DNA from 2 places in the Streptomyces polyrhachis genome. Region 2 is predicted to be linked to the other one. Evidence: riboswitches for the same ligand, from Rfam matches in the RefSeq annotation. Region 2 holds a riboswitch; the other holds the start of a gene.

Region 1 (14,100 bases), on a different contig from region 2:
GATCTCCGCGCGGATCGCGATCATCGCGTCGCAGAAGCGGTCGATCTCGGCGAGGTCCTCGGACTCCGTCGGCTCGATCATCAGTGTGCCGGCGACGGGGAAGGACATCGTCGGCGCGTGGAAGCCGTAGTCGATGAGCCGCTTGGCGACGTCGTCGATGGACACGCCCGTCGCCTTGGTGAGCGGGCGCACGTCGATGATGCACTCGTGCGCGACCAGGCCGCCGGGGCCGGTGTAGAGCACCGGGTAGTGCGGCTCCAGGCGCTTGGCGATGTAGTTGGCGCTGAGCACCGCGACCTGGGTGGCGCGGCGCAGCCCCTCCGCGCCCATCAGCCGCACGTACGCCCAGGAGATCGGCAGGATGCCCGCGGAGCCCCAGGGGGCGGCGGAGATCGGGCCGACGCCGGTGGCCGGTCCGGCGGTGGGCTGCAGCGGGTGGTTGGGCAGGTACGGGGCGAGGTGCGCGCGCACCGCGACCGGGCCGACGCCGGGGCCGCCGCCGCCGTGCGGGATGCAGAAGGTCTTGTGGAGGTTCAGGTGCGAGACGTCCGCGCCGAACCTGCCCGGCTTGGCCAGGCCCACCAGGGCGTTGAGGTTGGCGCCGTCGACGTAGACCTGGCCGCCCGCCTCGTGCACCGCGGCGCAGACCTCGGTGATCTGCTCCTCGAAGACGCCGTGGGTGGAGGGGTAGGTGACCATCAGCACGGCCAGCTCATCGCGGTGCTTGTCGATCTTGGCGTGCAGGTCCTCGACGTCGACGTCGCCGTCCTCGCGGGTGGCGACGACGACGACCTTCATGCCGGCCATCACGGCGCTGGCGGCGTTGGTGCCGTGCGCGGAGGAGGGGATGAGGCACACGTCGCGCTGCGTGTCGCCGTTGGCTCGGTGGTACGCGCGCACGGCCAGCAGGCCGGCCAGCTCGCCCTGGGAGCCGGCGTTGGGCTGGAGGGAGACCTTGTCGTAGCCGGTGACCTCCGCCAGGCGCTCCTCCAGCTCGTTGATGAGGGTGAGGAAGCCGGCGGCCTGCTCGGCCGGCGCGAAGGGGTGCAGGGCGCCGAACTCCGGCCAGGTGACCGGCTCCATCTCGGTGGTCGCGTTGAGCTTCATCGTGCAGGAGCCCAGCGGGATCATGCCGCGGTCCAGCGCGTAGTCGCGATCGGCGAGCTTGCGCAGGTAGCGCAGCATGGCCGTCTCGGAGCGGTGCTGGTGGAAGACGGGGTGGGTGAGCACCTCGTCGCCGCGCAGCAGGTCCGCGGGGAGTGCCTCGGCGACGGCGGCGTCCAGCGCCTCGACGTCGCCCTGCGTGCCGAAGGCGGACCAGACGGCGGCCAGGTCGGCGCGGGTGGTGGTCTCGTCGCAGGCGATGCCGACGTGGTCGGCGTCGGTCAGGCGCAGGTTGACGCCGGCCTCGCGGGCGGCGGCGACGATCTCGGCGGCGCGGCCGGGGACGCGGGCGGTGAGGGTGTCGAAGTGGGCGCCCTGGGTCAGCTCCACCCCGGCGGCCTCCAGGCCCGCGGCGAGGATCGCGGCGTAGCGGTGGGTGCGCCGCGCGATGGCGCGCAGGCCGTCGGGGCCGTGGTAGACGGCGTACATGCCGGCCATCACGGCGAGGAGCACCTGCGCGGTGCAGATGTTGGAGGTGGCCTTCTCACGGCGGATGTGCTGCTCGCGGGTCTGGAGCGCCAGCCGGTAGGCGGGGCGGCCGTCGACGTCCTTGGAGACGCCGACGAGGCGGCCGGGCAGGCTGCGGGCGAACTTCTCCCGTACGGACATGTAGCCGGCGTGCGGTCCGCCGAAGCCCATCGGGACGCCGAAGCGCTGGGTGTTGCCGACGGCGATGTCGGCGCCCAGCTCGCCCGGGGAGGTCAGCAGCGTCAGGGCCAGGAGGTCGGCGGCGACGGTGACCAGCGCGCCCAGCTCGTGGGCCTGCTCGATGACGGGGCGCAGGTCCCGTACGGCACCGGAGGCGCCCGGGTACTGCAGCAGGACGCCGAAGACGCCGCGCTCGGCGATCTCGGCGGGGATGCCCGCGCCGAGGTCGGCGACGACGACCTCGACGCCGGTGGGCTCGGCGCGGGTCTGGATCACCGCGATCGTCTGCGGCAGGGTGTCGGCGTCGATGAGGAAGACGCCGTTCCTGACCTTGCCCATGCGGCGCGAGAGGGACATGGCCTCGGCGGCGGCGGTGCCCTCGTCGAGGAGGGAGGCGCCGGCGGTGGGCAGGCCGGTGAGGTCGGCCACGACGGTCTGGAAGTTCAGCAGGGCCTCCAGGCGGCCCTGGGAGATCTCCGGCTGGTAGGGGGTGTACGCCGTGTACCAGGCCGGGTTCTCCAGCACGTTGCGCAGGATCACCGGCGGGGTGAAGGTGCCGTGGTAGCCCAGGCCGATCATGGAGGTCAGGACCTGGTTGCGGTCGGCCAGGTCACGCAGCTCGGCCAGCACCTCGGCCTCGGTACGGGCCTCGGGGAGGGCGAGGGACTCGGCGCCCTTGATTACGTCGGGGACGGCGGCGGCGGTCAGCTCGTCGAGGGAGCCGTAGCCGACCTGGGCCAGCATCTTCGCCTCGGCCTCGGCGTCGGGGCCGATGTGGCGCTGCTCGAAGGGGATACCGCGCTCGAGCTCTCCGAGAGAGGGTCCGAGGGAGGAGCGGTGGGTGGCGGACATCGTTAAGGCCTCCTGGTCGCATGACCTTCGAGGGGCGCCTGGGACGGCACCCGAACGGCCTCCCCCTCTGTCATCCAAACCTGAGAGCTTCACCGGGCACGGGCCCGGCTTTCACCGTCGGTGAGGGTCCGGGCGTGCGCCCGGGCCCTGCTTTCCAGAGTGACCTCGTCCGCGCGGTACGTGTGCCTGAGAGATTCCGGGGAGGATTTGCTCCTTCGGCGCCGTCCCGGGGCTCCGGGGCGGACTCTCCCGCGCGGGGTTTGCAGCCGTCCCCCAGCCTACCAGCGGGGGTGGGGGCCGGCCCGGCCCGGGCAGCCGCACCCGGGCCGGGCGCCGCGGCTCCCGGCACCACACGGGTGGTTCCCTCCGGTGGCCGGGGGGCGGATTGTGTCCTTTGGTGGACTCAGCGCAACGGACGAGTGGTTGGAGGGACCGTGCAGAGTGACATCGATCCCCGGAGCCTGATCGGGTGCAAGGCGTTCGACACCCGTGGGACGAAGATCGGCACCGTGGACGAGGTCTACCTCGACGACGCGACCGGGCAGCCGGAGTGGGCGGCGATCCGCACCGGGCTCTTCCACCGGGACGCCTTCGTGCCGCTGGAGCCGAGCGAGCTGGTCTCGGGCGCCCTGCGGATCCCCTTCGAACGGGAACTGATCAAGGACGCGCCGGACTTCGGCGTCGGCCGCCACCTCTCCCCCGAGCAGGAACTCCAGCTCTACCACCACTACGGCATGGCGCTGCCCCCCGCGGGCGGCAAGCCCCCCACCCCGCCCGACCGCGACTTCGGCCGTATCTCCGGCGCGGAGGGCTGAACCCGCCGCCCGATCCCGCACCGGCCGGGCGGTACGGGCCCGGCACGGCCCTCGGGCCGGCCTCAGTCCTGCGGGACCAGGGGCAGCGGCTTTCCCCGCTCCAGCGCCGGATCGTCGGCGGCGAAGGTCAGGACGCGGCCCGGTGGTGAGAGCGGGGTCTCGAAGCGGACCGTGACGCGGCCCAGGCCGCTGCCCTGGACCCAGCCGGGGCCGTGCCCGGTGTGGACCACGTCCACACCGGGCGGCCAGCGGCGCGGCTCGGGGGCCTCCGGGACACCGGCCGCCCCGGGCGGCTCTCCCCCGCCGGACTCCCCGCCGGGCTCCCGGCCGGCCTGCGGTCCGCCTGTGTCCCGTACCGCCGCGATCTCCCGCGCCTCCTGCTCGGCGGCCCGCGCGGCCCGCTCCCCCGCCGCCTGGGCGAAGAGGTCCTCCTGCGTGTAGTCGGCGAGTCCGCTGACGCCCACCCCGAGCAGTCGTACGCCCCCGGTGGTGTCCACGCCCTCCAGCAGCCGCTCCGCCGCCTCGCGCACCACCACCGGGTCGTCGGTGGGGCCGCGCAGGGTCTCGGAGCGGGTGAGCGTGGAGAAGTCGTAGCGCCGGACCTTCAGCACCACCGTGCGCCCCGAGCGCCGCGCACCGCGCAGCCGGCTCACACACCGCTCGGCCAGCCGCGCCACCTCCGCGCGGATGCGCACCCGGTCGTGCAGGTCGACGTCGAAGGTGTCCTCCACGGAGACGGACTTCGCATCCCGCTCGGCGACCACGGGGCGCCGGTCGCGGCCCAGGCCCATGGCGTGGACCCACGAGCCGTGCGCCCTGCCCAGCAGCTGCACCAGCTCCTCCTCGCCGGCCTCGGTGACCTGCTTGACCGTCGTGATCCCGGCCCGGCGCAGCGTCTCCGCGGTGGCCGGCCCCACCCCGGGCAGCGCGCGCACGGACATGGGGGCGAGCAGGGCGGGCTCCGTACCGGGGGTGACGACGAAAAACCCGTCGGGCTTGGCCAGCTCCGAGGCCATCTTGGCGAGCATCTTCGAGCCGGCCAGCCCCACCGACCCGGTCAGCCCCGTGGCCGCCCGGATATCCGCCCGCAGCCGCTCGGCGACGCTCCTGGCGCCGGCGGTGTCCCGGGCCGCTCCGCCGGCCTCCAGATCGACGAACGCCTCGTCCAGGCTCAGCGGCTCCACCAGCGGCGACAGCTCCCCCAGCAGCGCCATGACGCGCTCGCTGATGCTCCGGTAGACCTCGAAGCGCGGCTGGAGGTAGGCGGCGTTGGGGCACAGGCGGCGGGCCTGGGAGGTGGGCATCGCGGAGTGCACGCCGAAGACCCGCGCCTCGTAGGAGCAGGTGGCCACCACGCCGCGGGGGCCGAGGCCGCCGACGATCACGGGCTTGCCGCGCAGGCTGGGCTTGGCGGCCTGCTCGACGGCGGCGAAGAAGGCGTCCATGTCGAGGTGGAGGATCGTGGGCGCCGCCCGCCCCACCGGCTCGGCGGCGCGCCGGGCCGGGCCCGGGGGCGGCTCCCCCGCACCCGGCTGATGCGATCCGGCCGACTCGCGCTGCACAGTCCGAAGGATGCACCACGCCACTGACAACGGCTGCCGGGACGGCGCCCGGGACGGCGCCGCCCGGCTCGGAAAAGGGAGGGTCAGACCGCCCGGCCGCGGCGGCGGGCGGCGAGTTCGTCGGTCTGGTTCTCGCCGGTCAGGGTCTCGCCGGTGTCCACGCACTCGCCCTGGAGCTGGGTCAGCACGCCCTGGACGTCGCGCCAGACCGCGCCGACGGAGATGCCGAAGATGCCCTGGCCGCCCGCGAGGAGTTCGGCCAGCTCGTCCGGCGAGCCGCACTCGTAGACCGTCGCGCCGTCGCAGATCAGCGTCATCTGCTGGAGGTCGGCGCTGGCGCTCGCCGTGAGGTGGCGCACCGCGGTGCGGATGCTCTGCAGCGAGACGCCGGTGTCCAGCAGCCGCTTCACGATCTTCAGCACCACGACGTCGCGCGCCCCGTACAGGCGCTGGGTGCCCGAGCCGTAGGCGGGGCGGACACTGGGCTCGACCAGGCCCGTACGCGCCCAGTAGTCGAGCTGGCGGTAGGTGATGCCGGCCGCGGCGCAGGCCGTGGGCCCGCGGTAGCCGACTGTTTCGCCGGTGCTCACGTCCGCTCTCACCCCCTGCGGGGATCGTCCGTGGAGCGGAAGGGGACCGCCCGCCCCTACCGTCATCTTCTTGCCGGTGACACCCACGCCGACCTCCGCTCCCTGAACTGCCTGTCCGACGGTAGGCAGTCGCCCGGGGCGCGTCAACGAACGCCACACTCGGCACGCCGAGTGATAATCACCCTACGGGTGGTTTACCGCGTCCGCACCGGAGGAAGTGCTCCCTACTGCTGACTCGTCCCGAAATCCTCGGGCGAGATCTGGTCGAGGAACTCACGGAACTTCTCCACCTCGTCCTCCTGCTCGTCCGGGATCGCGATCCCGGCGTCGTCCAGGACCCCGTCGCTGCCGTAGATCGGCGTGCCGGTCCGCAGCGCCAGCGCTATCGCGTCGGAGGGGCGGGCCGAGACCTCGGCGCCGGAGGAGAACACCAGCTCGGCGTAGAAGACCCCCTCGCGCAGGTCCGTGATGCGGACCTCCGTGAGGGTCTGGCCCACCGCGTCGAGGACGTCCTTGAAGAGATCGTGGGTCAGCGGGCGGGCAGGCGTCATGCCCTGCTGGGCGAAGGCGATCGCGGTGGCCTCCCCCGGTCCGATCCAGATGGGGAGGTAGCGGTCGCCGCCCCTTTCCCGCAGGAGCACGATCGGCTGGTTGGACGGCATTTCGACCCGGACACCGACAACGTCGAGCTCGTTCACACAGCAACCCTAGGCCGTTCGCGGCGGGTTTGGGTAGTCGAGCCGTCCGACAGCCGGGATGTCCGCCCCGCAGAGCGCCCCTGGCGCGGGGCGTCGGCGGGGTCGGGAGCCGCTCAGGGAACCTGCGGGCGGGGGGCTCAGCTTCCGCGGGCGCGCAGCGCCGACTGCAGCAGGACGGAGTGCAGGCGGCCGGCGAGGCCGATCAGCTCCTGGGCGGCGGCCTCGGCGTCCGCGCGGGTGCGCGGGCTGCGGTGCATCCGCAACGGGGCGATCACCTGTTCGATCAGCCCTGCCTCGCGTTCCGCGGCGGCCTTGGCACCCTTGAGGTGCCGGGGCTCGATCCCGTAGCGCCCCAGCTCGGCGCAGAGGCGGGCGACGGCCACGGCCTGCGGGTCGTAGCCGCCCTGCGCCTCCGGTCCGAGCAGTCCGTAGGACTCCCAGTCGGCGAGGTCGCCCTCCGCGACGCGCGCCCGGCGCAGCAGCTGCGCCCTGGTGAGCAGGTCGGGCTCCGCCCGGGCCTCGGGGGCGGGCTCGCGCGGCGCGTCGTCACCGGGGGGCGCGGCGTCGAGCTGCTCGCGGATCACCCGCAGCGGCAGGTAGTGGTCGCGCTGCATGCGCAGCACCCGGGCGAGGCGTGCGACGTCGGCGGAGGAGAACTTGCGGTACCCGCTCGGGGTCCGCTGCGGCTCCACCAACCCCTCCGCCTCCAGAAAGCGGATCTTGGAGATGGTGACCTCGGGGAACTCCTCGCGCAGCTGCACGAGGACTCCCCCGATGCTCATCAGCCGCCCGGCCACCGCGGTGGCCGGGGCGTCCGTGTCCGCGTCCGACATTCCTGCGCCGTCCTCTGCCGCCTCGCCGGCCGGCCCGCGCTCAGATGCCCCGGCGGCTGGCGTAGAAGACGAGGCGGAACTTGCCGATCTGCACCTCGTCGCCGTTGGCCAGGACCGCGGAGTCGATCCGCTCGCGGTTGACGTACGTCCCGTTGAGGCTGCCGACGTCGGCGACCGTGAAGAGTCCGTCCGCGCCGCGGCGGAACTCCACGTGGCGCCGGGAGACCGTCACGTCGTCCAGGAAGATGTCGCCCTGCGGGTGGCGGCCCGCGGTGGTCAGCTCCCCGTCGAGGAGGAAGCGGCTGCCGGAGTTGGGGCCGCGGCGCACCACCAGCAGGCCCGAGCCGGTCGGCAGTGCGTCGACGGCGGCCTGCGCCTCCGGGGACAGCGAGGGGGCCGCCTGCCCCATCGCCTCCGCCTCGTACGCCTCGATACCCGAGATGGAGATCGTCGAGGTGGTCTCCGAGGGGCGCTCGGCCGTGGCGCCGGCGCGCAGCGGGGCTCCGCAGTTGGAGCAGAACCGGCTCGCCTCGGCGTTGCGGTGCCCGCACCTCGTACAAACCATGGGCTGTGCCTCCTGTCGCGGGTCGCCCGCGACGGCGTTGTCGGGAACCCCGGGGCCGGCGGAGGCGAACCCTCCACCCGTACTTGAGGTTGATGGTTGCTCGAAACCTATGCGGCCCGAGGCCGCAGGGTCAACAGCGGACGCGCCGGGAGCGCCGTACGCTCCGCCCCGGATGTCACCCGCAGGAGTGGCCCCGGGACCGCTCTGGTCGCGGAAGAGCGGGCGCTCGCCCTCGTCCTCCGGGCGTGCCTGGGCGCGGTGCCGGCCGGCGCTCTGCGCCTGCTGGCCCTTACCGAACAACCTCTGAAACAACTTCACGGGCGATTCCCCTTGAACCTTGAACAGACCCGCCCGTGGGGCAGGGACTCTCGTGGCCGTGTCCGCGGCGCGCGGCGATCGCCGCGCGCCCACAACCGGTGAACGTGCACAGCCGTCTCACAGTTTCCACCACGCACCACCGATTCGATGCGCCGCCCCCTGCGGGCGGGAAGGCCCGTGACCTACGACGACGACCGAGCGTAGTCAGGCCGCTCCGCCTCCCGCAAGGCATCCACAACGACCTTGTCACCGCCCTCGATCCGCACAGTGGCCTGCTCCTTCTCCAGCGTCTGCACCACGCCGCCGGGAATGCGCAGCGCGGGCTCGAGGTCGGCGGGTCGTCCGATGGCCTTGAAGACGTACGGGGCGCTCAGCCTCCTGCCGTCCACGGACACCCCGTCGCCGGGCTCGGTGCCGCCCTGCACGTAGGAGGAGGCGACCACGCGGACCCCGTTGACCTGGATGGCCTCGGCGCCCGCGGCGCGCAGCTCCTGGATGGCGTTGAGCAGCATGTCGGCCTCCACGGTGCCTGCCGGGTCGCCGACGGTGAGGAGGATGCCGGGGCCCTGGGCGGCGGCGGTGCCGGCCAGTATGCCGAGCTGCCGCTCCCGGGCGGCGTTCTGCTCGCGGGCCGCCTCGGCGCGGTCCGAGCTGCTCTCCAGTTCGCTGCGCTGCTCCTCCAGGCCGGCCCGCTCCTCCTCCAACCGCTGCTTGCGGTCGTCGAGTTCGTCGAGGATGCGGACCAGGTCCTCCTGGCGGGCGCCGCGCAGGGCGCTGGGGCCGCCGGTGGAGCTGACCTGGATGGCGACGGCGAGGCCGAGGAAGAACAGCAGGGCGGCGACGGTGAGTTGGCCGCGTCCCAGGCGCGGCGGCCACAGGGCCCTCAGCAGCCGCTCGCGGCCCGTGGGGCCCGGGGCGGTGTCCGACGGGCCCGGGGGGAGCGCGGGCGGGGCGGCGGGCGCCGCGGGGGTCTCCTCCTCGTGCACCGCGCTCACGCCCTGAAGACGTGGCGGCGGATGGCGGCCACGTTGGAGAAGATGCGGATGCCCAGGACCACGACCACGCCGGTGGAGAGCTGGGCGCCGACGCCGAGTTGGTCGCCGAGGAAGACGATGAGGGCCGCGACGACCACGTTGGACAGGAACGACACCACGAAGACCTTGTCGTCGAAGATGCCGTCGAGCATGGCCCGCAGCGCGCCGAAGACCGCGTCGAGCGCGGCGACGACGGCGATGGGGAGGTAGGGCTCGACCGCCGTGGGCACCTCGGGTCGGACGATGAATCCGACCACGACTCCCAAGACCAGTCCCAGTACCGCGATCACGACGTGCCCTCCCCCGCCGGCGGCGCCGGCTGTGCGTTGCGTACGGTCAGGCCGGCGGCGGCCGGCAGGGCGACCTTCTCGCGCACCGAGATCCGGGTGCGGATGCCGTAGTTCTCCTGCAGGACGTAGAGGTAGCGGCCGTCGGCGCTGTCCTGGAAGTCCCGGCTGAGCCGCTTGCCGTCGCCGACCGCGAGGAGCTTGTACGGCGGTGCCAGCGGGCGGTTGTCGACGACGATGGCGTCGCCGGCGGCGCGGACGGCCGACAGGGCGGTCAGGCGCTGGCCGTTGACGCAGACCGCTTCGGCGCCCGCGGCCCACAGTCCGTTGACGACGCGCTGCAGATCGCGGTCGCGCAGCCGGCCGGTGTCGGTGAAGCCGGTGGAGCGGCGCGGGCCGTCGCCGGGCCCGGAGGCGGTGTCCGCGGAGTCGTCCACCACCAGTTCGATGCCGGGGCCCGTCACCTCGGTGGCGCCCGAGAGCAGGCCGAGGCGCTCCAGCGCGCCGCCGCCCCTGTTGTCCAGGGCCCGCCGGCTGGCGTCCAGGTCGTGGCGGAGGCGGTCGACCTCGTCGTGCAGGGCGTCGGCCTCGGCGGTCTCCGACTCCACCCGGCCGATGAGGTCGGCGCGCTCCTTGGCGATGACGGGCGCCGCGTCGCGGGCCTGGGTGGCGGCCACGGTGACGATCAGCGCCGCCAGGGCCAGCCCGGCGGCCACCGCACCGCGTACGGCGAGCGAGCGCGGCGCGCCGGCGCGGCGGGCGGCCTCGGCGTACCCGTCGTCGAGGCTGTGCTCCATGATCTCCGTGAGCAGCGACATGGAGGCGTCCGGGCGCGCTCGCGCCGGCTCACTGCTCCGTTCGGGTCCCTGCTGCGGCATGCCGCACATCCTGGCACGCACACCGCGGACCGACGAAGTCCGGGTGACCGGGCGGGGACGTCACAACCCCAGTACACGCACCCGACGCACAAGAACACGGGATGGCGCCCCACCAAGCATTCGGGGATAACAGCGGCGTCCGGTGCGTGCTCTCGCCGTGCGGTAGGTCAGGTCATGTGGCGGAGCCACCTGTCCTGACCTACCGTGCGGCGAGAGTGCGTGTCCGGGCGTCGCAACCTCGGCTGCTTACTCCCCGGCGCTGGTGATGATGGGGGTCCAGGTGTCCAGGAGCGCCTGGGCGGAGGCTTCGTCCGGGCCTTCCGCCCACAGGTGGGTGACCGCTTCGGCCGGGGCGGGCAGGACCAGGGTCCAGCGGCCGTCGGGTTCCACGACGCGGACGCCGTCGGTGGTGTCCACCGAGCGCTCGCCCGCCGCCTCCACCACGCGGCGCATGACCATGCCCTTCACCGCCCAGGGGGTGGGCAGGTCGCGGCGCAGCACGTGCGCGCGGGGGATGCGCGCGTCGATCTGGCTGAGGGTGAGCTGGGTGCGGGCGACCAGGCCGGTCAGGCGGGCGAAGGCGGCGGCGCCGTCGAAGACGGAGGAGAACTCGGGGACGATGAAGCCGCCGAGGCCGTCGCCGCCGAAGACCGTGCCGTCCTGGCGGGCGACGCGGGTGAGGTCGTCCGGCGAGGTCGTCGTCCACTCCACCTGGGTGCCGTGGTAGGCGGCGACCTGCTCGGCGATGCGGGTGGTGGTGACGGGCAGGGCGACGCGGCCGCTGCGCCGCTCGGCGGCGACGAGGTCGAGGAGGACCAGCAGCGCGCGGTCGTCCTCGATGATGCGGCCCTTCTCGTCCACCAGCGACAATCGCTCGCCCACCGGGTCGAAGCGCACGCCGAAGGCGGCCCGCGCGGAGGCGACCATCTCCCCCAGCCGCACCAGGCCGGCCCGGCGCGAGGCGGGGGTCTCGGTGGGACGGGACTCGTCCAGGCCCGGGTTGATGGTGAGCGCGTCCACGCCCAGGCGGCCGAGCAGGCTCGGCAGCACCAGGCCCGCGCTGCCGTTGCTGGCGTCGACGACGACCTTCAGCTCCGACTCGGCGATGCCGGTGGTGTCCACGGCGCGCAGCAGGGAGCCCGTGTAGCTGTCGAAGACGCTGGCGGGGAAGTGCAGGTCGCCGATCTCGCCGGGGAAGGCGCGGCGGTACTCCTGGCGGGCGTAGACGCGGTCCAGCTTGCGCTGGGCGCCCTGGGAGAGGTCGGCGCCGCGTTCGTCGAGGAACATGATGTCGACGGAGTCCGGCACCCCCGGCGTGGTGCGGATCATGATGCCGCCGGCGCTGCCGCGCGCGGTCTGCTGGCGGGCCACCGGCAGGGGGACGTTCTCCAGGTCCCGTACGTCCATGGCGCTGGCCTGGAGGGCGGAGATGACGGCGCGCTTCAGCGCGCGGGCGCCGCGGGAGTGGTCGCGCGCGGTGGTGACCGTGGAGCCCTTCTTCAGGGTGGTGGCGTAGGCGCCGGCGAGGCGGACGGCCAGCTCGGGGGTGATCTCGACGTTGAGGATGCCCGAGACGCCGCGGGCGCCGAAGAGGTGGGCCTGGCCGCGGGACTCCCAGATGACGGACGTGTTGACGAAGGCGCCGGCCTCGATCGTCTTGTACGGGTAGACGCGCACGTTGCCCTGGATGATCGACTCCTCGCCGATCAGGCACTCGTCGCCGATGACCGCGCCGTCCTCGATGCGCGCGGCGCGCATCACGTCGGTGTTCCTGCCGATGACGCAGCCGCGCAGGTTGGTGTGGGGGCCGATGTAGACGTTGTCGTGGACGACGGCCTTGTGGGCGAAGGCGCCGGACTTCACCACCACGTTGGAGCCGATGACGGTGTGCTCGCGCAGCTCGACGCCGGCTTCGACCTTGGCGTAGTCGCCGACGTAGAGCGGGCCGCGCAGCACCGCGTCGGGGTGGACCTCGGCGCCCTCGGCGACCCAGACGCCGGGGGAGATCTCGAAGCCGTCGATGTCGGTGTCGACCTTGCCGTCCAGGACGTCGGCCTGGGCCTTGACGTAGCTCTCGTGGGTGCCGACGTCCTCCCAGTAGCCCTCGGCGACATAGCCGTAGATCGGCTTGCCCTCCTTCATGAGCTGGGGGAAGACGTCGCCGGACCAGTCGACGGAGGTGTCCTTGTGGACGTAGTCGAAGACCTCCGGCTCCATGACGTAGATGCCGGTGTTGACGGTGTCGGAGAAGACCTGGCCCCAGGTGGGCTTCTCCAGGAAGCGCTCGACGCGGCCCTCGTCGTCGACGATGGTGATGCCGAACTCCAGCGGGTTGGGCACCCGGGTCAGGCAGACGGTGACCAGGGCGCCGCGCTCCTTGTGGAAGGCGATCAGGTCGGTGAGGTCGAAGTCCGTCAGGGCGTCTCCGGAGATCACCAGGAACGTGTCGTCCTTCAGTGCCTCCTCGGCGTTCTTCACGCTGCCGGCGGTGCCCAGTGGGCGGTCCTCCGTGGCGTAGGTCAGCTCCATGCCGAGCTCCTCGCCGTCGCCGAAGTAGTTGCGCACCAGTGAGGCGAGGAACTGCACGGTCACCACCGTCTCGGTGAGTCCGTGCTTCTTCAGCAGCCGCAGCACGTGCTCCATGATCGGCCGGTTGACCACCGGCAGGAGGGGTTTGGGCATGCTCGAGGTCATCGGGCGAAGGCGGGTGCCTTCCCCGCCGGCCATCACGACGGCCTTCATGTCGGAACTGTCCTCCTTGGCAGCGGATGAGTGCGGCCGCTGGAGCACCGGGAACCCGCCGGGCCCATCGCCGTGAAGGCCATGGGACGTACGGGCGGGCACCCGGTCGCGAGCTGCGCCTGCCTCGGCGCGCTAGCCGGCCGCGGCGTCCGCCCGGACCAGCCGGCGGACCTGGACCACGTAGAGGATCCCTGCCCACCAGTACAGCGCCGTACCCCAACCCGCGAACGCCCATCCGAAAATAGCAGCGAGTGACGGCAGCCAGCCACTTCCGTCACTGAGGAGGAGCAGCGGGAAAGCGTACATGAGGTTGAGGGTGGCGGCCTTGCCGAGGAAGTTGACCTGCGGGGGCGGATAGCCGTGGCGGCGCAGGACCAGGACCGCCAGCGCGAGCATCGCCTCGCGGGCCAGCAGGAGCAGGGTCAGCCAGAGCGGGAGGATCTCGCGCCAGGTGAGGCCGACCAGTGTGGAGAGGATGTAGAGGCGGTCGGCCGCGGGGTCGAGGACGCGGCCGAGGCTGGAGACCTGGTTCCAGCGGCGGGCCAGCTTGCCGTCGAGGTAGTCGCTGATCCCGCTGAGCATCAGGATGAGCAGCGCCCAGCCGTCGTTGTCGGGGCCGCCGAACTCGGGCCACAGGACCAGCCAGAGGAACAGCGGGACGCCGGCGAGCCGAGCCATGCTGAGGATGTTCGGGATGGTGAGGACCCGGTCCGTCTGGACCGCTGTCTGCTGGACCTCCACCCGGGGGCCTCCTGCGTTCGAGGGAGCTGGTGATCGTGGCTGCGGCGACCCGGACCAGGCCCTGGGACCGCCCCCTGACACTACCGGCACGCCTGAACGGCCCGCGCGCGGGTCGGGGCCGGTCCGTGCTGGTCGGCGGCTGGTCGGCGGCTGGTCGGCGGCTGGTCGGCGGCTGGTCGGCGGCCGGCCGCGGGACGGGGCCGAACCGGTTGGCCGCACTCCGCTCGGAACCTTTCCCTCCGCATGGTTAGGCTTCTCGGGCGGCGTGCCGTCCCGGTCAGGCGGTGGCGGTTGCCGTCACGGTCAGGCCAACCCTGCACAGGCCCCAGGAGGCACCGGATGACCCCCGTTACCGTCACGTCCCCGCTGACCG
Region 2 (14,100 bases):
CACCCTCCTCACCCGCCTACCCGACGTGAGTCTGGCAGTCCCGGCTGAGGACATCCGATGGCAGACCTCCCTGCTCTCCCGCGAACTCCTCGAACTCCCAGTGACGTTCACGGCGCTGCGCACCGACCGGGCCACCGCCTCCACACCTCCGGCAACCGCCCCTGCGCCGTCTCTGCTTGCTCCAGCCGCCGAGGCGGCGGCCGTGCCGACGCCCCCGAAGAGCCGCAGCCGCCTGTGGGAGAGCCTCGTGCGCTGGGTCAGGGGGATGTGATTCCAGATGCGCCGTGGCCGGGGCGCGCAGCAGAGCTCTATCCTCTGCGGGGACGCCACCGTGTCAGACCAGCCTGTACAGATAAAGGGGACTGCGTGCCGTTCGATGAGGACCGTGTCTATGTCGGTATCCCGTCTCCTGACGGTCCCCTGGCCTCCGGCGCACGCGTCATGGTGGAGAGCCGGTCCGGAGCGTGCCGCAACCTCGTGCTGCCCGCCGGGAAGAGGGAGTTCACCTGGGGGTGGATCGCCGCCTCCACCACCTGCACCGCGTCAGCCGTGCTGACTGACGCGGTGCAGGTGCGCGACGAGCCGCTCCCGGCGAGCGAGGAAACCCGCACGCCGGTTTGGAGTGCGCTGAGCGTCGATTTCGCGGTCCGCTTCCTCCTCCCCCTCCCGCCCGGGGAGGCGTGGCGCCTGGAGCGCAGGGAGATCATCGCCTGGATGAGGGCGTGGTACCAGCGCAAGGGCATCAGCGACCTTCCCGAGGGATTGGCACCACTCCCGCGCCCGTAGAAGGACGCCCTCCCAGTTCGGCCGGGCGACGCACCTCCGTCAACGCCCCAGCGCTCAAGGCGGCATGCGGGCCAGTCGATGGCAGTGCGGGGGAGACCTGTGCAGCCGGATCCGCGACGCAGGGTGTCAGGGGTTCTCGGCCCGTCGGGCTACTTCAGGTGGGCTTCGATGTAGGAGGGGATCGGAGTGGTGGCTTCTTCGACGTCGCGGTAGCGGGGGGACCAGCGGTGCCAGCTCAGGCTGCCGGCTATCCACAGCGACAGGTCCTCAAGGGATGCCTCGACCCCGCTCCAGGCAGCTTCGCTGTCTATCAGCGGCTTCATGGAGCGCAGGTCCTCGCACGCGGCGAGGAAGTCACCGGTGACGAGGTCGACCATGGTCGCTGCCTGCGCTAGTGCTTGCGTCCATCCGCTGGCGGGATCACGAAGCAGCAGGATCGCGGCGAGGTGTTCGTGGTCTCCGCGCGCGATCTCCTTGCGGATGCTGTAAAGGTCGTTGGTCCAGCTGACCACGTCGTTGGCCGCGGCCCGTATCTCGCGGTAGGCCTCGCTCTCGGCGATTTCCGGGGCGACCTCCACGCCGTTCGCCGGTTCGATGAGGTCGAAGCTCATCAAGCAGCCCGAGTTCATCCGGCGGCGGCGCAGGAACGTCACCAGCTCGGGGACAGGAAGGGCGGCGTCGTGAGAGTTGTGGTGCTGGCGCAGGCTGAAGGTGAGCCAGTCACGGAAGTTCGCGATGAAGCGGGAGCGCCACCTCGGTGACATCAAGGGGGCTGTACGCTGCCACAGGTCGCGTATAGCAGCCGCCAGTGGGCCCCACGGTTCGGGAGCGTCCAGGTCCACCCGGAGCTGGGCGAGCAGCCTGCGTGCCAGCTCCGTGCGGCCCTCGGGTGTCAGCCCCTCGTAGCCCTCGTCCAAGCGATCATCCACGATCCAGTTGAACAACTGCCACTGTGCGACCAACTCCAGGTACACAGCGCGCGGATACACCGTGGCAGCGAATTGGCCGAAACCCGCTTGGCGGAAGTGCTCAGCTGCGGCGGAGGTGCGGACCAAGTCGAAGCGCATGGCCCAGGTCAGCATGCTCTCCTCGAGAGCCGGACCGGCCGCGGGGTGGCACTGACTGGGCAGCGGTGAGCGCAATGCGGGCAGCTCGGCAGCCGATGGGGGGGTGGGTAGCCATGGCAGCCTGGGCTCGATCTGTACAGCGGCGGCAGTCACGAGGAAATATCCCTTCGGCCAGCTCTGGCACTGGAGTGTGGTGTATCTGGCCGCAGATCCTGCCCCGTGCGCCCTCCAGCGAATCGCACGAGGCATATGACGCGTGCACAGGCGGCATCGCTGCAGCGACTATGCGCCAACTTTCGACCGGGAAATGTCCGAATAGCGACCCTCTTTATGGATTACTGGAACTTTTCGACCGGTAGTGGCGTGATGCGGCGGAAGCCGAAGGGGCCCAGCAGGTGTAGTGGGTCGACGATCATCATGATGCCGCTGCGGGTCCACTTCTCGTGCGGCAGGCTGACGAACCGGGGCACACTTGGGTCAGAGATGCCCTCTAGGTCTGGACCGATGCGCAGGTAACGCTGGTGGAGATCGGGACGAGCCATAACGTCGGCGTGGATCTCATGAAGCGCCGGGTCGTGGGGGTTGGCCTGGATCGCGCCAGCCAGGTAGGCCAGCATCTGGGGAAGCCACACCGTATCGTGATCGTCCATGACTTCCCGAGCCTCTGCGGTGAAGAGCACGAACCGTAGGGGGAAACGGCCGGGTCGTTGGGGCCACTCACGCCCAAGGGCGCGCAGATCTCCTCCCGGTAGGCATCCGTCATCAGGCCGACTCGTCGACCGTCGACGTCCAGATAGGGGATGCTCCAGGCACCGTCGGCAACGTAAGTAGCACGAGAGCTGTCCGCCTCCAACTCCCGCAGACGCAACGCGAGATAAGAGTCTAAGGGCTGTCCCGTAAACGATCTTCGGCTCAGGGTCGTCTGGGGTAGTCAGGGTGATCGGCGTAGGGAGAGGCGAGGTCGCGCAGGTCGTCGCATGGCCAGGTCTCGCCGTCGTATTGGCAGTCATCGCGGTTGTCCCACGGCAGTTCGGGGTCACCCGTGGCTGGACTGAGCGCATGGCGGGCGAGCACGCGCCGCTTGGCCTGGACCTCCCGCAGGACGCGAGACGGGTCGTGCAGCGCCACATGGAGGGCAATCGTGGGATGGAAGCCGGGGAGTTCTCCTTGGCAGAAGTCGACCGTGTGCCCGCGAGCGGTCCACTCCCCGCAGTCGTCACCTTCGCAGCGTCGGGCCAGGTCGGCCTCCTCATCCAGCCGTGCGTGGAGGAACCCCACCAGGTCTTGACTCATGAGGTCATCCTGGACGATGCGCTGAGATCGGTCGCCTGATTTCCATGATGCGGGCGGGCCGCGGCCGGTTGGCCGATGCTGGAATGATCTTGGCGTGGCTGGTGTGATTACGGCGTCGGAGCCGTCTTGGATAGCCCCGTTCACTGGGCTGAGCCCTCGCTTCTTCGGCAAGTTGGTGACCCAACTGCGGAGCGAAGGCGCCGACGTCGGCGGTCGGGGCCGACCGTGGAAGCTGTCACTGGAGAACCGGGTACTGCTGGTCGTCGCGTACTGGCGGACGAACCTGACCATGCGACAACTGGCCCCGCTGTTCGGCGTATCGAAGTCGGCCGCCGACCGGGTAATCGACCACCTCGGGCCGAAGCTCGCCCTCCAGCTCCGCCGGCGATTCGCCAAGAACGCGGTACTGATCGTGGACGGCACCCTGGTACCCACCCGCGATCACAACGTCGCCGAGCAGTCGAAGAACTACCGCTACTCCACCAACCACCAGGTAGTCATCGACGCTGACACCCGTCGGGTCGTGGTGGTCGGCCGACCGTTGCCGGGCAACCGCAACGACTGCCGGGCCTGGGCCGAGTCCGGCATGAAGGCCGCCGTCGGCAACACCACCACGATCGCCGACGGCGGCTATCCGGGCACCGGGCTCGTGATGCCGCACCGCCGCCGCAACGGCGAGGAACTGCCCGCCTGGAAGCAGGCGCACAACAAGTCGCACAAGCAGGTTCGGGCCCGTGTCGAGCACTGCTTCGCCCGCATGAAGACCTACAAGATCTTGCGCGACTGCCGACTACGTGGCGACGGTGTCCACCACGCCATGCTCGGCATCGCCCGCCTGCACAACCTCGCCCTCGCCGGATAGACGAGCCCGCCCACTGCGGGGCCGAGCACGTCCCGACCCACTCGAAGATCGTTTACGGGACAGCCCTTAGCCCCACATCGGACAACCGTCGCGACGCAGGGTGTGGCCGTTTCAGAGCGTTTCCCGGGGAGCAATTGGGGAGCGCCGGAGCGATCAACGACAACGCGTCGTGAGCGCTCCGAAACGCAAGACCTCCCAGGTCAGGGCGAGTTCGATCAGCACTCGATCACGTTGACCGCGAGCCCGCCCCGCGCCGTCTCCTTGTACTTGACCTTCATGTCCGCGCCCGTCTCCTTCATCGTCTTGATCGCCTTGTCCAGCGAGACGAAGTGGCGGCCGTCGCCGCGCAGGGCCATGCGGGCCGCCGTGACGGCCTTGACCGCCGCCATGCCGTTGCGTTCGATGCACGGGATCTGGACCAGGCCGCCGACCGGGTCGCAGGTCAGGCCCAGGTTGTGCTCGATGCCGATCTCGGCCGCGTTCTCCACCTGCTCGGGGGTGCCGCCCATGATCTCCGCCAGGCCGCCCGCCGCCATCGAGCAGGCCGAGCCGACCTCGCCCTGGCAGCCGACCTCCGCGCCGGAGATCGAGGCGTTCTCCTTGAAGAGCATGCCGATCGCGCCGGCTGCCAGCAGGAAGCGCACGATCGCGTCGTCGTCCGTGCCCGGGACGAAGTCGCGCGCGTAGTGCAGCACCGCCGGGATGATGCCCGCCGCGCCGTTCGTCGGCGCGGTGACCACCCGGCCGCCCGCCGCGTTCTCCTCGTTCACCGCCATCGCGTACAGCGTCGCCCACTCCATCGCGTGCGAGTCGCGCGCGCCCTCCGCCCGCAGTTGGCGCGCGGTCTGCGCGGCCCGGCGGCGTACCTTCAGACCGCCCGGCAGGATGCCCTCGACGGCCATGCCGCGCGCCACGCACTCCTGCATCACGCGCCAGATCTCCAGCAGCCCGGCGCGGATCTCCTCCTCCGAGCGCCACGCCTTCTCGTTCTCCAGCATGAGGGAGGAGATCGACAGGCCCGTCTCGCGCGCCATGCGCACCATCTCGTCGCCGGTGCGGAACGGGTACGCCAGCACCGTGTCGTCCAGCTTGATGCGGTCCTCGCCGACCGCGTCCTCGTCCACGACGAAGCCGCCGCCGACCGAGTAGTACGTCTTCTCCAGCAGCGGCACCCCGGAGTCGTCGTAGGCGAAGAGGGTCATGCCGTTGGCGTGGTACGGCAGGGAGCGGCGCCGGTGCAGCACCAGGTCCCTGTCGTAGTCGAAGTCCAGCTCGTGGTCGGCCCCTATGTCCGCCCCGAGCAGGTGCAGCTTCCCGCTCTCGCGGATCCGCGCCACCTCGGTGTCGGCCCAGGCGACGTCGACCGTACGGGGGGAGTAGCCCTCCAGGCCCAGCAGGACGGCCTTGGGCGTGCCGTGCCCGTGGCCGGTGGCGCCCAGGGAGCCGAAGAGCTCGGCGCGTACGGCGGCGGTGTGCGCGAGCAGCCCGTCGTTCTTCAGGCGCCGCGCGAACATCCCGGCGGCGCGCATCGGGCCGACCGTGTGCGACGAGGAGGGGCCGATGCCGATGGAGAAGAGGTCGAACACGGAGATAGCCACGGTGGAATCGGACTCCTTTGTCCTGTCGTGCGTCGTGCGTGGTGCGGGGGTCGTGCCGGACAGGCGGGGGCGGGCGGCAGGTCGACACAGCGGCCCGGTGGGGCGCGGGGATCGAGCGCCCGGATCACGTGGACACGGGGGAGGCCCTCCTCCAGTGTGCGTCCATCGGCGCGGGAGGGCGGCATCGGTGCGGTGTGGGACCGGTTACAGACCGGCCCCGCACCGCACCGACGCGCAGCTCACGCGAAGGAGGCTCAGAGCCCCGGGTACAGCGGGTGCTTCGCGGCCAGCGCGGACACCCGCGCCGACAGCTCCGCGGCCTTCGCCCCGTCGAAGCCCGGCTTCAGCGCCTCGGCGACGACGTCCGCGACCTCGCGGAAGTCCTCGGCCGTGAAGCCGCGGGTGGCCAGCGCCGGGGTGCCGATCCGCAGGCCGGAGGTGACCATCGGCGGGCGCGGGTCGTTGGGCACCGCGTTGCGGTTGACCGTGATGCCGACCTCGTGCAGGCGGTCCTCGGCCTGCTGGCCGTCCAGCTCGGAGTCGCGCAGGTCGACGAGGACCAGGTGGACGTCCGTACCACCGGACAGGACGGAGACGCCGGCCTCGCGGGCGTCGTCCGCCAGCAGCCGCTCGGCGAGGATCCGCGCGCCCTCCAGCGTGCGCTGCTGGCGCTCCTTGAACTCCTCACCCGCCGCGATCTTGAACGCGACCGCCTTGGCCGCGATCACGTGCTCCAGCGGACCGCCCTGCTGACCGGGGAAGACCGCGGAGTTGATCTTCTTGGCCAGCTCCTGCTTGGACAGGATGACGCCGCCGCGCGGACCGCCGAGGGTCTTGTGCGTGGTGGTGGTGACGATGTCCGCGTACGGCACCGGGTTGGGGTGCAGCCCCGCGGCCACCAGGCCGGCGAAGTGCGCCATGTCCACCATCAGCAGCGCGCCGACCTCGTCGGCGATCCGCCGGAACTCCGCGAAGTCCAGCTGACGCGGGTACGCCGACCAGCCCGCGATGATCAGCTGCGGGCGGTGCTCCTTGGCGAGGCGCTCGACCTCGGCCATGTCGACCTGCCCGGTCTCGGCGTCCACGTGGTAGGCGGCCACGTTGTAGAGCTTGCCGGAGAAGTTGATCTTCATGCCGTGGGTCAGGTGGCCGCCGTGCGCCAGGTCCAGGCCCAGGATGGTGTCGCCCGGCTTGAGCACGGCGAACATCGCCGCCGCGTTGGCCGAGGCGCCCGAGTGGGGCTGCACGTTCGCGGCCTCGGCGCCGAAGAGCGCCTTGATCCGGTCGCGGGCGAGGTCCTCGATGACGTCGACGTGCTCGCAGCCGCCGTAGTAGCGCCGGCCCGGGTAGCCCTCGGCGTACTTGTTGGTCAGCACCGAGCCCTGCGCCTGGAGCACCGCCACCGGGGCGAAGTTCTCCGAGGCGATCATCTCCAGCGTGTCCTGCTGGCGGCGCAGCTCGGCGTCGACGGCGGCCGCGACGTCCGGGTCGACCTCGTGAAGGGATCCGTTGAGAAGGTCCATGATCGGTTACGTCCCTCAGCCCGCGGTGAACGCGGTGTACTCGTCGGCGGACAGCAGGTCGTCGGGCTCGCCCGCGAGGCGGACCTTGAAGAGCCAACCGCCCTCGAAGGGCGCGCTGTTGACGAGGGCCGGGTCGTCCACGACGTCCTGGTTGGCCTCGACGACCTCACCGGTGACGGGGGAGTACAGGTCGGAGACCGACTTCGTCGACTCCAGCTCACCGCAGGACTCGCCGGCGGTCACGGTGTCGCCGACCTCCGGAAGCTGCACGTAGACCACGTCACCGAGCGCGTCGGCGGCGTGGGAGGTGATCCCGACGGTGGCCACGCCGTCCTCGGCGGGCGAGAGCCACTCGTGTTCCTTGCTGTAGCGAAGCTGCGTGGGGTTGCTCATGGGGGTGATTCTCCTGGATACGTGAGGATGGTGCGTACGGGAGTGCTGCGGTACGGAGGCGCGGGGCCGTGCGGTACGGAAGAACGCGGCCTAGCGCTCGCGCTTGTAGAACGGCAGCGCCACGACCTGGTACGGCTCGTGCGTGCCGCGGATGTCCACCCCGACACCCGCCGTGCCCGGCACGGCGTGCGCGGCGTCCACGTACGCCATCGCGATCGGGCTGCCCAGGGTGGGGGAGGGGGCGCCGGAGGTGACGGTGCCGATGACCTCACCGCCCGCGACCACGTCGAAACCGGCCCGCGGCACCCGGCGGCCCTCGGCCACCAGGCCCACCAGCACGCGCGGCGGCGCGGACTCGGCGCGCTCGGCGGCCTGCTCCAGCGCCTCGCGGCCGACGAAGTCCACCGGCTTGTCGAACTTCACGACCCGGCCCAGACCGGCGTCGAAGGGCGTCAGGTCGGTGGTCAGCTCGTGCCCGTACAGCGGCATGCCCGCCTCCAGGCGCAGCGTGTCGCGGCAGGAGAGCCCGCACGGGATGAGTCCGGCGCCCGCGCCCGCCTCGGTCAGCGCCTCCCACAGGGCGACGGCGTCGGCCGGGCGGACGAACAGCTCGAAGCCGTCCTCGCCGGTGTAGCCGGTGCGCGCGATGAGCGCCTCGACGCCGGCGACGGTGCCGGGCAGGCCGGCGTAGTACTTCAGCCCGTCGAGGTCGGCGTCGGTGAGCGAGGCCAGGATGCCCGGCGCCTCGGGGCCCTGGACGGCGATCAGCGCGTAGGCGTCGCGGTCGTCGCGTACGGCGGCGTCGAAGCCGGGGGCGCGCTCGGTGAGGGCGTCCAGGACGACCTGGGCGTTGGAGGCGTTGGCGACGACCATGAACTCCTCGTCGCCCAGGCGGTAGACGATCAGGTCGTCCAGGATGCCGCCGTCCTCCCGGCAGATGTGCGTGTAGCGGGCGCGGCCCACGCCCAGCACGGAGAGCCGGCCGACCAGCGCGTAGTCGAGCAGCTCGCCGGCCTGCGGGCCGGTCACGGTGATCTCGCCCATGTGGGAGAGGTCGAAGAGGCCGGCGCGGGTGCGCACGGCGTTGTGCTCGTCGCGCTCGCTGGCGTAGCGCAGGGGCATGTCCCAGCCGGCGAAGTCGGTCATCGTCGCGCCGAGCGAGCGGTGCGTGGCGTCGAGGGCCGTACGGCGGGGTTCGGGTGTGGTCACGGTTGGACTCCCGGACAGACAGAGGTGGGCAGGGATGGGCAGCGGCGAGCGCTTCCTCCCCCTCTGTCATCGGTACCTGAGAGGTTCGCCGCAACCCCGCGACGGGGGCGACTTGCACCTTGGGTGGGGCCTCGGGTGCGCAGAGCTGGGCTGCGCAGCCGGAAACCCGCTTTTCAGAGCTGCCTCGCCCGCGCGGTACGGGGCCTGAGAGATTCCAGGGAGGGACTTGCTCCTTCGGCGCCCGGATCCCTTGCGAGACAATGGATCCAGGACTCTCCCGCGCGGATTCGAGCGGCCGGTATGCAGTTGACGGGCCACATCATCGCACGACCGGTCCGGCCCCGGGACGGGGCGGGTTCTTGTGACCCGGCCCCGTCCTTGCGAGGCTGGCACGGGTACGACCGAACGGAGGGGGACGAACACGTGGAGGATCCGGGTCCGGCCGTACGAAGGGCCGCCGCGGTGACCGGAGAGCGGCCGGCGCAGCGTCTGCGCCGTGAGGGCCGCGACGGGCGAGACGGCCGCGAGCACTGGGCTGACAGGGCAGGCAGGGCTGACAGGGCCGAGCGGACCGAGCACACGGAGCTGCGCTTCTGCCCCGGGGACGTGGTGGTGGTCTCCGGGCTGCCGGGCGCGGGCAAGTCCACGCTGATGCGGCGCGCGGTGCCGCCCGGGGCCTGGCGGGTGGACTCCCAGGACACCCGCGAGCGCTGGGAGCGGGCGCTGGAACTGCGCCTGGGACCGAGGCTGGGGCGCGCGCTGCCGTACGGGCTCTACCGGCCGCTGGTGCGCGCCGCCCACTACCGGGGGCTGTGGCGGGCGCTGCGCTCGCGCACGGGCCTGGTGGTGCACGACTGCGGCAGCCAGGCGTGGGTGCGCCGCTGGATCGTGCGCGCGGCGCGGCGCGAGGGGCGCGGGGTGCACCTGCTGCTCCTGGACGTACCGGCGACGACGGCCTGGGAGGGGCAGCGCTCGCGCGGGCGCACGGTGTCGGCGTACGCCTTCGCCCGCCACCGGCAGTCGGTGGGACGGCTGCTGCGGGCGGCGCGGGACGGCTCGCTGGCGGGGGAGTTCGACTCGGCGGTGGTGCTCGACCGCGAGCGCGCCCGATCGGCGGTCCTGCGATTCGGGTGAGCCGAGGCCCCCTGGGAGGCGGATCCAGCCGTTAGGCTCGCCCGCGTGAGCTACCCGGATCTGCCCGAAGCGCCCCTTCTCGACCAGCCCGCCTTCCCGGCCAACGAGCTGGAGGAGGTGCTGCGCGCCGCCCTGGGCGAGCCCGGCGCCATGCCCCGGCTGCTGGAGGTGCTGGGGCGCAGCCTGCTGTGGGTGCCGCTGCCGCAGGGCGGCGGACCGCAGAGCACGCGCCTGCGGCTGGCGACCACCGAGATCGGCGGGGCGCCCTACGTGCCGGTGTTCTCCTCCAAGGAGCAGTTCCTCGCCGTCGTCGGCTCGCACATGTCCTTCACGGCCGCCCCCGCGCGGGAGTTCGCGCGCGGGCTGCCGCCGCAGCTGGGCATCGCGGTCAACCCCGGCGGCGCGGTCGGCGTACCGCTGCCGCCCGCCGCGGTGGCGGAGCTGGCGCGCGACCGCACGGCGCAGGCGGGGGCGCCCGGGGCGCCCAGCGGCGGCCGGGTGCGGCTCTACGAGCCCGACTGGCAGGACGACCCGGTGGACTTCCTGGCCGCCGCCCGCGAGGAGTTCGAGCGCACCCCCGAAGTCGGCTCCGCGCGCCGGGTGTTGGCGAGCGTGGAGGCGGGCGCGCCCCAACTCTTCGTCGGGGTCGAGCTGTCGGCCGCGCCCCAGGCCCGCGAGACGGCCCTCGTCGCGCTCGGCCGCGCGCTGGAGCGCCAACCGGTCGACTGGCCGGTGCAGTTGGTCTTCATGGAGGCCGCCGCGGGCGATCCGGTGGTGCAGTGGCTGCGGACCAGGGTCAAGCCGTTCTTCGGCGGCCCGTACTGAAATCCGCGGCCGATGCACGACAGGTCCGCGCCCCGTGCACGACAGGCCCACGACTGACACGACTGATTCGTACGGAGAGACAACCGTCGGCTCACACAAGCGCGAGGCGACGTTCTAACCTGTGAGGTGCCACCGGAGCACGGGCCCGGCAGGCGCGGCGGATGAGGGGGCTGAGGGGAAGTGAACGGGGGTACGGGGCTCGGGCGGCTCGTCGGTGAGATGGCGCCGGGGCGCTACGAGGTCTACGAGCGGCTGCTCACGGCGCTGCGCGACGGCCCGGTGCGGATGCTGCTCTGGCAGGGCCGCAAGGGCTCCACGGACGCGCAGTACGGCGCCATGGAGGTCGGCGGCCACGGCTACGTCCCCTGTGTGACCGGCGAGGAGGCGCTCGCCGCGAGCGGCTGGCGGCGCGCGCACGAGACCGTCGCCGGCCGGGACATCGCCGCCGCGCTCTACCCGGACCGCTGGGGCCTGTGGCTGGACCCGCACGCCCCCGGCGGCGGCGTGGGCGTGCCCTGGCTGGACCTGCGCCGCGTCGTCGCGGGCCTGGAGGCCCTCCCCGCCGGCCCCCTGCGCCTGTCGGAGCCGTCCGTCGACGTCCAGCAGTTCTACGCCCTCCTCGGCCAGAACGCCCACCGCACCCCGGCCGTACGGACCCTGACGCGCGCCTGGGTGCAGCCGGCCCTCGGCGAGCCGTACCTGGCGATCGGGCTCGACCTGTACGACACCGGCGAGCAGTCGGTGGCCGCCGCCCGCGCGATGATGCGGGACTCCGTCGCCGCCGTCCCCGCCGGGCTGCCGGTCTCCTCCGTCGCCCTGGCCGACGACTACGACCCCGTCGCGATGTGGATGCGGGCCAACGGCCGCCCCTTCTTCGACCGCGGCGCCTTCCCGGGCGGCCCGGCCGCCCCCGCCGGCTACGGCTACCCGCCGCCGAGCCGCCACCCGGGCGCGGCCCCGGCGCCGTACTGACACGGCCCCCGCCACCTGAGCCACCTCCGGCACCCGCGCCTCCGCACCCCCGGCGTCGCAGCCGCCGCCCTCGTGTCCACATAATGAGACGCGCCCGCCGCGGCCTCCCGCTTTCCCCCCGGAGTGCCTTGCCGCGGCCCGAGTTGGGGGCCCGCTGAGGACCCCCGGCTGTCCGTATAACGGAACACGCACGGGACATCACGGTTGCGCATCCATTCCCGGCCAGGTCTGGTGTGTGATCGCAGGCGCAATGAAGACTCCCGCAGCAAGGGAGGAGAGTCCCGGCGCGGCACCGGAACAGGACGTCGGCGCACCACCCGCACCACTTGCACCAGCGATGAAGACCTGCCGCCCGAGGGCGGTCAGGTACCAGGCCGGACACCATCGGCCGAGAGGGGTCCCCACCACCATGACGGCACCTTTGCACGACACCAGCGCCGCGGAGACCGCGGCCGTCGATGTAGCTGCCGACGTCCCGGCCAAGGCGATCCAGGGACGCTCTCCCTGGCAGATCGCCTGGACCAGGCTCAAGCGCGACCGCGTCGCCCTGGCCGGGGGGATCGTCGTCGTCTTCCTCGTCCTCGTCGCGGTCTTCGCGCCGCTCATCGTGAGCCTCTTCGGGCACCCGCCGGACGAGTTCCACGAGGAGCTCATCGATCCGCTCTTCGGCACCCCGACCGGCGACTGGGGCGGCATCAGCAAGGACTTCCTGTTCGGCGTCGAGCCGATCAACGGCCGCGACGTCTTCAGCCGCGTCGTCTACGGCGCCCGCGTCTCGCTGCTGGTCGCCTTCCTCGCCGCGATGTTCGCCGTCGTGCTGGGCACGCTCTTCGGCGTGGTGGCCGGCTTCTTCGGCGGCTGGGTCGACGCGGTCATCAGCCGCGTGATGGACATGCTGCTCTCGTTCCCGCAGCTGCTCTTCACCATCGCCCTGATCGCCGTCGTCCCCAACAGCGTTGCCGGCTTCTCCGGTACGGGCCTGCGCATGGCCGTGCTCATCGTCGTCATCGGCTTCTTCGGCTGGCCCTACGTGGCGCGCATCGTGCGCGGCCAGACCCTCTCGCTGCGCGAGCGCGAGTACGTGGAGGCGGCCACCAGCCTGGGCGCCGGGCGCGGCTACATCATCTTCCGCGAGCTGCTGCCCAACCTCATCGCCCCCATCACCGTCTACACCACGCTGATGATCCCGACCAACATCCTCACCGAGGCGGCCCTGAGCTTCCTGGGCGTGGGTGTGAAGCCCCCGACCGCGTCCTGGGGCCAGATGCTGTCCAAGGCCATCACGACGTACGAGACCGACCCGATGTTCGTGATCATCCCGGGTCTGGCCATCTTCGTCACCGTCCTGGCCTTCAACCTCTTCGGCGACGGCGTGCGCGACGCGCTGGACCCGAAGGGCTCGCGCTGAGCCCTGCTGCACCACCCGCACCACCCGCATCACCGCTCCACCAGTACCACCCGCTCCACCAGCACCACCGCTCCGGCAGTCCGAGTAGCCGGCGGCGACAGGAACAGCACCGGCGGCCCGCCCCGGGTCCCGTCAACCACGGAGGTTGCGACATCGTGACAACCCATCGCTCATCGAGGCGCCGCACGGCAGCCGCGTCGGCCGTCATCGTCGCGGCGCTGCTGTCGACCGCAGCTTGCGGTGGCGGCGACGGCGGCAAGGACGAGGGCAAGGACGCGTCCGCCGCCAAGCTCGCCTTCAACGGCGCCGTCGGCAAGGTCTTCAACCCCTCGGACAAGAAGGGCGGCGAGCTGAAGTTCATCGGCTCGCAGGACTTCGACTTCCTCGACCCCGCGCGCGGCTACTACGGCTTCATGTGGGACTTCGCCCGCTACTACACCCGCCAGCTGGTCACGTACAAGGCCGGCCCCGGCAAGGAGAGCACCGAGCTGGTGCCGGACATGGCCACGGCCAAGGCCGAGGTCTCCGCCGACGGCAAGACGTACAAGTACACGCTGAAGGACGGCGTGAAGTGGGAGGACGGCAAGCCCGTCACCTCCAAGGACATCAAGTACGGCATCGAGCGCATCTGGGCGCAGGACGTGCTCTCCGGCGGTCCGATCTACCTGCAGCAGGTGCTCGACCCCGAGGGCGAGTACAAGGGCCCGTACAAGGACACCAGCAAGGACAAGCTGGGTCTGAAGGCGATCGAGACGCCTGACGACAAGACCATCATCTTCAAGCTCCCGAAGCCCAACTCGGACTTCGAGCAGATGCTGGCCATGCCCTCGGCGACCCCGGTCCGCCAGGACATGGACACCAAGGAGAAGTACACCCTCAAGCCCTTCTCCAACGGCCCGTACAAGATCGACGAGTACACGCCGACCAAGGGTCTGAAGCTCTCCCGCAACACCAACTGGGACGCCGCGACCGACGAGGTCCGCAAGGCGCTGCCGGACACCATCTCCGTCACGCTGACCACCAACGCCGA

Evidence for each region. Region 2 has a riboswitch for glycine ahead of gcvT (glycine cleavage system aminomethyltransferase GcvT). Riboswitches for the same ligand answer to the same signal wherever they lie in the genome.
Region 1: linked by a shared signal. The riboswitch ahead of gcvP (aminomethyl-transferring glycine dehydrogenase) and the one ahead of gcvT (glycine cleavage system aminomethyltransferase GcvT) in region 2 are both predicted to bind glycine.

What each region holds. Positions count from the first base shown of each region.
Region 1 covers NZ_JBHSZO010000002.1:21,451-35,550, reverse strand. Annotated here, with positions in the region: gene gcvP (aminomethyl-transferring glycine dehydrogenase) at 1-2,664, opposite strand, end outside; glycine riboswitch at 2,829-2,926, opposite strand; gene ACFQLX_RS01260 (PRC-barrel domain-containing protein) at 3,099-3,479, shown strand; gene ACFQLX_RS01255 (DNA polymerase IV) at 3,542-4,924, opposite strand; gene ACFQLX_RS01250 (MerR family transcriptional regulator) at 5,125-5,697, opposite strand; gene ACFQLX_RS01245 (bifunctional nuclease family protein) at 5,856-6,329, opposite strand; gene ftsR (transcriptional regulator FtsR) at 6,467-7,162, opposite strand; gene ACFQLX_RS01235 (FHA domain-containing protein) at 7,203-7,727, opposite strand; gene ACFQLX_RS01230 (DUF881 domain-containing protein) at 8,228-9,040, opposite strand; gene ACFQLX_RS01225 (small basic family protein) at 9,037-9,369, opposite strand; gene ACFQLX_RS01220 (DUF881 domain-containing protein) at 9,366-10,253, opposite strand; gene ACFQLX_RS01215 (sugar phosphate nucleotidyltransferase) at 10,491-12,986, opposite strand; gene ACFQLX_RS01210 (CDP-alcohol phosphatidyltransferase family protein) at 13,119-13,727, opposite strand; gene ACFQLX_RS01205 (PTS sugar transporter subunit IIA) at 14,067-14,100, shown strand, end outside.
Region 2 covers NZ_JBHSZO010000017.1:57,396-71,495, forward strand. Annotated here, with positions in the region: gene ACFQLX_RS12850 (cytochrome P450) at 1-271, shown strand, start outside; gene ACFQLX_RS12855 (hypothetical protein) at 367-786, shown strand; gene ACFQLX_RS12860 (terpene synthase family protein) at 936-1,868, opposite strand; gene ACFQLX_RS12865 (hypothetical protein) at 2,189-2,533, opposite strand; gene ACFQLX_RS12870 (DUF6221 family protein) at 2,766-3,146, opposite strand; gene ACFQLX_RS12875 (transposase) at 3,241-4,008, shown strand; gene ACFQLX_RS12880 (L-serine ammonia-lyase) at 4,224-5,606, opposite strand; gene glyA (serine hydroxymethyltransferase) at 5,861-7,129, opposite strand; gene gcvH (glycine cleavage system protein GcvH) at 7,145-7,522, opposite strand; gene gcvT (glycine cleavage system aminomethyltransferase GcvT) at 7,613-8,731, opposite strand; glycine riboswitch at 8,915-9,021, opposite strand; gene ACFQLX_RS12900 (AAA family ATPase) at 9,194-9,865, shown strand; gene ACFQLX_RS12905 (enhanced serine sensitivity protein SseB) at 9,911-10,690, shown strand; gene ACFQLX_RS12910 (enhanced serine sensitivity protein SseB C-terminal domain-containing protein) at 10,910-11,662, shown strand; gene ACFQLX_RS12915 (ABC transporter permease) at 12,072-13,070, shown strand; gene ACFQLX_RS12920 (ABC transporter substrate-binding protein) at 13,226-14,100, shown strand, end outside.